Regions from separate parts of the Micromonospora sp. NBC_01638 genome, predicted to be linked through region 1. Evidence: predicted binding sites of a transcription regulator. Region 1 holds the regulator's gene; each other region holds the start of a gene.
What was found. Region 1 encodes HrcA, which represses chaperone genes, less so after heat shock. Its sites were predicted from a motif close to GGTTNGCACNCTCNNNNNGAGNGTGCNAACC; they were not measured.
Positions count from the first base shown of each region.

Region 2: the regulator HrcA is predicted to act here: its motif matches at 1,119-1,149, upstream of groL (chaperonin GroEL).
Region 3: the regulator HrcA is predicted to act here: its motif matches at 818-848, upstream of groES (co-chaperone GroES).

Region 1 covers NZ_CP109273.1:863,750-866,015, reverse strand. Annotated here, with positions in the region: gene OG811_RS03930 (DUF4870 domain-containing protein) at 1-359, opposite strand, end outside; gene hrcA (heat-inducible transcriptional repressor HrcA) at 585-1,607, shown strand; gene dnaJ (molecular chaperone DnaJ) at 1,681-2,266, shown strand, end outside.
Region 2 covers NZ_CP109273.1:1,756,540-1,758,805, reverse strand. Annotated here, with positions in the region: gene OG811_RS08310 (hypothetical protein) at 1-1,071, shown strand, start outside; gene groL (chaperonin GroEL) at 1,344-2,266, shown strand, end outside.
Region 3 covers NZ_CP109273.1:1,429,434-1,431,699, reverse strand. Annotated here, with positions in the region: gene OG811_RS06620 (THUMP-like domain-containing protein) at 1-722, opposite strand, end outside; gene groES (co-chaperone GroES) at 981-1,295, shown strand; gene groL (chaperonin GroEL) at 1,366-2,266, shown strand, end outside.

The DNA of each region.
Region 1 (2,266 bases):
AGCGCACCGAGGGCGCCGCCGAAGTGGGCGACCAGCGCCCAGGTCTTGTCCTCGTTGTTGGCGTAGCCGCCGCCGGGACCGCCGTAGGCGCCCCCGTAGCCGCCAGCCGGGGGGTAGCCCCCGGGCGGTGGATAGCCGCCAGCCGGTGGATAGCCGCCAGCCGGAGGGTAGCCACCTGACGGCGGTTGGTCACCGGTGGGCGGCGGATAGCCACCGGGCGGGGGATAGCCGCCCGGGCCAGGTGCCCCGGACAGTGGTGCGGTGGGTGGCTCGGCCGAAGGGAACGGGCCCGGAGAGGTCGGCTCCGGCGGGTAGTTGCCGGGGTCACCCGCTCCGGGAGGGCGAGGAGGTTCAGTCATGGGTGTCACGGTAGGGGCCAGTGGCAACGCCGCACCAGAGCGACACCGGCCGGCAGTGTGGGCCGATCGGCCCAGTCGGGTGGCGGGGGCCGCACCGACGAGCCACCGTTGATCATCGCGCTGGCGGGTACGCCGTCGTAGACTGGCACTCGTTACAGTCGAGTGCCAGGACGGCCCGGCCGGCCCATGGCGCCGGCGGCCGACGTGCGACAGGAGGTGCGGAGGATGGGTCTCGACGACCGGAAGCTCGCCGTGCTCCGCGCGATCGTCGAGGACTACGTCTCCACCCAGGAGCCGGTCGGCAGCAAGGCGCTGGTCGAGCGGCACCAGCTCGGGGTCTCCCCGGCCACGGTCCGCAACGACATGGCCGTGCTGGAGGAGGAGGGCTACATCCGGCAGCCGCACACCAGTGCCGGCCGGGTGCCCACCGACCGTGGCTACCGGCTCTTCGTCGACCGATTGTCCCGGGTCAAGCCGCTCAGCCCGGCCGAGCGCCGGGCCATCGAGCGTTTCCTGGTCGGCGCGGTCGACCTCGACGACGTGGTGCACCGCACGGTACGGCTGCTCGCTCAGCTGACCCGGCAGGTGGCCGTCGTGCAATATCCGAGCCTGGCCCGCTCCTCGGTGCGGCACCTGGAGCTGGTGCCGATCTCGACCACCCGGCTGATGCTCGTCATGATCGCTGACACCGGGCGCGTGGAGCAGCGGCTGGTGGAGCTGCCCGGGCCGGTGCCCCCCGACGACGTCACCGACCTGCGCCGGCTGGTCAACGAAAAGCTCGCCGGCGCCCGGCTGTCCGATACGCCACCGTTGGTGCAGGCGCTGGTCGAGGAGGCGCCCACCGAGCTGCGTCCGGCGATGACGACGCTCGCCACGGTGCTCCTGGAGACGCTCGTCGAGCGGCACGAGGAGCGCATCGCGCTGGCCGGCACCGCCAACCTCACCCGAGGTGGCCTGCTCGACTTCCAAGGCTCCCTCCGGCCGATCCTCGAGGCGCTGGAGGAGGAGGTCGTGCTCCTCAAACTCATCGGCGAGACCGAGCCGAGCACGACCCGGGTGCTGATCGGCGACGAGAACGAGTTCGACAACCTGCGGGCCGCCTCCGTGGTCAGCACCGGGTACGGCCCGGGCGCCACCATCGTCGGCGGCCTGGGGGTGCTGGGGCCCACCCGGATGGACTACCCCGGCACCATCGCCACGGTGCGCGCCGTGGCACGCTACGTGGGCGAGTTGCTGGCCCAGAACTGATCAGTCAGGGCCGACGGCCGGCTGCTGCCGCCGGATCGGCCAACGCGAGACGAACATGAGGACACGGAACGCAGTGGCCAGGGACTACTACGGCATTCTCGGTGTGAGCCGAGAAGCCTCCGACGACGAGATCAAGCGCGCCTACCGCAAGCTGGCGCGCCAGTTCCATCCGGACGTCAATCCGGACCCGGAGGCTCAGGAGAAGTTCAAGGACATCAACGCCGCGTACGAGGTCCTCTCGGACGACCGGAAGCGGCAGATCGTCGACCTGGGTGGCGACCCGCTCGCACCGGGTGGCGGCGGTGCCGGCGGCCCGGGCGGCCCCGGCGGAGCCGGTCCGTTCGTCGGTTTCCAGGACATCATGGACGCGTTCTTCGGTGGCGCGGCGGGCGGTGCCCGTGGCCCCCGTCCGCGTACCCGGCCCGGCGCGGACGCGATCCTGCGGCTCGAGCTTGATCTGCACGAGACGGCGTTCGGCGTCGAGGCGCCGATCACCGTCGACACCGCGGTGCTCTGCACCACCTGTTCCGGCGCCGGCACGGCCGCCGGCACCCACCTGGCGACCTGCGAGGCGTGCGCCGGTCGGGGCGAGGTGCAGTCGGTGCAGCGCACCTTCCTCGGTCAGGTGGTCTCCGCCCGGCCGTGCACCGTGTGCCAGG
Region 2 (2,266 bases), 890 kb from region 1:
GGCGCGGCACCAGGCACGCCACCCGGGTGGGGGCCGGGCGTGCCGCCGGGCGGCCCGGCTGGCCCGCCGCCCGGCTGGGGTCCCGCGCAGGGTGCCTGGGGTCCGCCGCCCCCGCACTGGGTGTTCCCGCCCACCGGGGGCTACCCGCCCGGGGCGGTTCCCTACGGTGGGCAGCCGTGGTATCCGGGGCCGCAGGCAGGCTGGTATCCGCCGGGTTACGGGTTCGACCCGAACGACGCCCTGGTCACCCCGCCGGGTGCCGGTCTCGCCGGCTGGTTCAACCGGTGTGGGGGAGCGCTGCGCCGGGGTTGGCGGCAGTTGGTGCCCATCATGCTGCTCACCCAGGTGTTGCCGGCGGCGGTGCTCTCGGTGATCTCCCTCGGGGTTGATCCGTCGGCGAACTGGGACGCCCAGATCGAGGCGAATCCGACCGCCGTGTTGCCGGACAACTTCGCCGTCGAACTGGTGAGCCTTCTCGGGGTGCTGGTCGGCGGCAGCCTGTTGATCGGGTTGGTGCAGGCCGTCGGGTGGGCCGCCGGCAGTTGGGTGATCACTCAGCAGGCGGCCGGCCAGCCGGCCAGCCTGGAGTCGGCGCTGCGCTACGGCCTCCGTCGGGCACTCGGGCTGTGGGGCTGGACCCTGCTGATCAGCGTGCTCATCGGCATCGGCGTCTGTTTCTGCGTGCTGCCGGGCATCTACCTGGCGTTCGCGCTGAGCATGGCCGGCCCGGTCTATCTCTTCGAACGCCGCAACCCGATCGGCCGATCGTTCCGGATGTTCCACGACCGGCTCGGCCTGCTGCTCGGTCGGGTGGCACTGGTGGCCCTGGCGGTGATCGTCGGCAGTGTGATCCCTGGCGCCCTGGAAGGGGTGGGCACCTCCGCGTTCGGTACGGATCCCTTCGCGTCGCCGGGTGCCGCGGTCGGGGCGGTGGCGGTGATCGGGGTCACCGCGGTGCTGGCCCTGCCGGCGCATCTCGCCCAGATGGTTGGTCTGCTGGTCACGTACGCCGAGCAGAGGGCTCATGAGGCACCGGTGAACAGCGCCGGACTGGCGGCGGAACTCGGCTGAGCGGCCCCATCGTGCTTGCACTCGGCAGGGGAGAGTGCTAAACAAGTCATTGGCACTCGCATACCGTGAGTGCCAATGGTCGGGACGGTGGGGCCAGGTTGCACCGGCGTGGAGACGCCGGGGCGGCACATGGCCGGTCGTCGCGGGCTATCCGGCCCGGCCGAAGGACGTCGTCGTCGCCAGGTGGCGACGTCCCAAGGTGCGTACACCAGGCGGCCCATCCGGGGCACACATCTCGGATGGCCCGTGAGTGTCCAGGAGGACAACGCCGTATGGCCAAGATGATCGCGTTCGACGAAGAGGCGCGCCGCGGCCTCGAGCGGGGCATGAACCAGCTCGCCGACGCCGTAAAGGTGACCCTCGGCCCCAAGGGCCGCAACGTCGTGCTCGAAAAGAAGTGGGGTGCCCCCACCATCACCAACGATGGTGTGAGCATCGCCAAGGAGATCGAGCTCGAGGACCCGTACGAGAAGATCGGCGCTGAGCTGGTCAAGGAGGTCGCCAAGAAGACCGACGACGTTGCCGGTGACGGCACGACGACGGCGACCGTCCTGGCCCAGGCCCTGGTTCGCGAGGGCCTGCGCAACGTGGCCGCTGGCGCCAACCCGATGGCCCTGAAGCGGGGCATCGAGGCTGCGGTCGCGAGCGTCTCGGAGGAGCTGTCCAAGCTCGCCAAGGACGTCGAGACCAAGGAGCAGATCGCCTCCACCGCCTCCATCTCCGCTGGCGACAGCACCGTCGGCGAGATCATCGCCGAGGCGATGGACAAGGTCGGCAAGGAAGGCGTCATCACCGTCGAGGAGAGCAACACCTTCGGGCTGGAGCTGGAGCTCACCGAGGGTATGCGCTTCGACAAGGGCTACATCTCGGCCTACTTCATGACCGACCCGGAGCGTATGGAGGCCGTCTTCGACGACCCGTACATCCTGATCGCCAACAGCAAGATCTCGTCGGTGAAGGACCTGCTCCCGATCCTGGAGAAGGTCATGCAGTCGGGCAAGCCGCTGCTGATCATCGCCGAGGACCTGGAGGGCGAGGCTCTCGCCACCCTGGTGGTCAACAAGGTCCGTGGCACCTTCAAGTCGGTCGCCGTCAAGGCGCCGGGCTTCGGTGACCGCCGCAAGGCCATGCTGACCGACATCGCCATCCTCGCCGGTGGCCAGGTCATCAGCGAGGAGGTCGGCCTCAAGCTCGA
Region 3 (2,266 bases), 570 kb from region 1:
TCGCCGCACCAGAGCGCGGCCTCGACCAGGTCGCCGTCCACGCCGACCCACTCCGCCTCCGCGCCGGCCGGAATGAGCGCGTGGTCCAGGCCCGGCGCCACCTTCACCACGGTGCGCGGCACCCGCTCGGCCAGGCCGGTGACGAAATCCCACGGTGGCGAGTAGGCGCGCGGGTCGAAGATCCGGCGCCCCGTGCCGGTCGTGCGGCGGGCCGGGTCGCAGAAGACCCCGTCGACCCGGGAGACGTCGAACGCGGTGGCGTCGCCGCACTCGACCGTGAACAGCTCGGCCAGCCCGGCCGCCGCGGCGTTGGCGGCGGCCATCGCGGCGGTCACCGGGTCGGCCTCCACCCCGTACACCCGGATGCCGGCGCGGGCGGCGGCCAGCGCGTCGGCCCCGAGGCCGCACCCGAGGTCGGCCAGGGTGCGCACGCCGGCCGCGTGCAGCCGCGCGGCCCGACGGTCGGCGACCACCCGGCGGGTGGCCTGCTCCAGGCCAGGGCGAGTGAGGAACATCCCAGCGGCGGCCGGGCCGAACTTGCCGACCGCCCGGTGGCGCAGCTCGGCCTGGGTGAGTGCCGCCGCGGCCAGCGTCGGCGGCACCCCGCCCGCGCGCAGCGCCGACGCCGCTGCCAGCGGATCGCCGCCGGCCAGCCCGGCCGCCGCCGTGAGCGCGGCCGACCCCTCGGGGGTACGCAGCGCCGCCAGCTGATCGAGATCCACCCGGTCATTGTCCGGGTCGACCCGAAAATCAAGGCTGGCGGGGCGCGACGCGCTGGCACTCTCCTTGACGGAGTGCTAGCCACGGAATAACCTGCGATTAGCACTCTCACCCTGAGGGTGCCAGCTTCCGGGTCTCGCGACCCGGGTGCGCACGCCAGGCGGACCGGCACCCGCGACGACGGCCCCGCCCGGTGGCATGAGGCAATTGACGCTGGTCGGCCCCGCCGGCCAGCAACGAAACCAGTACCCCAGGAGGGTATGCCCGTGACTACCGCGACCAAGGTTGCGATCAAGCCGCTCGAGGACCGCATCGTGGTCCAGGCGAACGAGGCTGAGACCACCACGGCGTCGGGCATCGTGATCCCCGACACCGCCAAGGAGAAGCCGCAGGAGGGCACTGTCCTCGCTGTGGGCCCGGGCCGCGTCGACGACAACGGCAACCGCGTTCCGGTTGACGTCAAGGTCGGCGACACCGTCCTTTACTCGAAGTACGGCGGCACCGAGGTCAAGTACGCCGGCGAGGAGTACCTGGTGCTCTCCGCCCGCGACGTCCTCGCGGTCATCGAGAAGTAAGCAACCGATCAGTGACATTGCCCCGGTCCGGCTCGCCGGGCCGGGGCAATGGCGCTTCGAAGGGACATATATGGCGAAGATTCTGAGCTTCTCGGACGACGCCCGACACCTGCTGGAGCACGGTGTCAACGCCCTCGCGGACACGGTCAAGGTCACCCTCGGCCCGCGCGGGCGCAACGTCGTCCTGGACAAGAAATTCGGTGCGCCGACGATCACCAACGATGGTGTGACCATCGCCAAGGAGATCGAGCTCACCAACCCGTACGAGAACCTTGGCGCGCAGCTGGTCAAGGAGGTGGCGACCAAGACCAACGACGTCGCCGGCGACGGGACCACCACCGCGACCGTGCTGGCCCAGGCGATGGTTCGCGAGGGTCTGCGCAACGTGACCGCCGGGACCAACCCGGCCGGCCTCAAGCGGGGCATCGACGCGGCGGCCATGAAGGTCTCCGAGGCGCTGCTCGGCCGTGCCGCAGAGGTCACCAGCAAGGAGTCGATCGCGAACGTGGCGACGATCTCCGCGCAGGACGCCACGATCGGCGATCTGATCGCCGAGGCGATGGAGCGGGTCGGCCGCGACGGTGTCATCACCGTCGAGGAAGGCTCGACGCTCACCACCGAGCTGGAAGTGACCGAGGGTCTCCAGTTCGACAAGGGCTTCATCTCGCCGAACTTCGTCACCGACCTGGAGGGTCAGGAGTCCGTCCTTGAGGACGCGTACATCCTGGTCACCACCCAGAAGATCTCGGCGATCGAGGAGCTGCTGCCGCTGCTGGAGAAGGTCCTGCAGAACAGCAAGCCCCTGCTGATCATCGCCGAGGACGTGGACGGCCAGGCGCTCTCCACCCTGGTGGTCAACTCGCTGCGCAAGACCCTCAAGGTCTGCGCGGTCAAGGCCCCGGGCTTCGGTGACCGGCGCAAGGCGATGCTCCAGGACATCGCGATCTCCACGGGCGCCGAGCTGGTCGCCC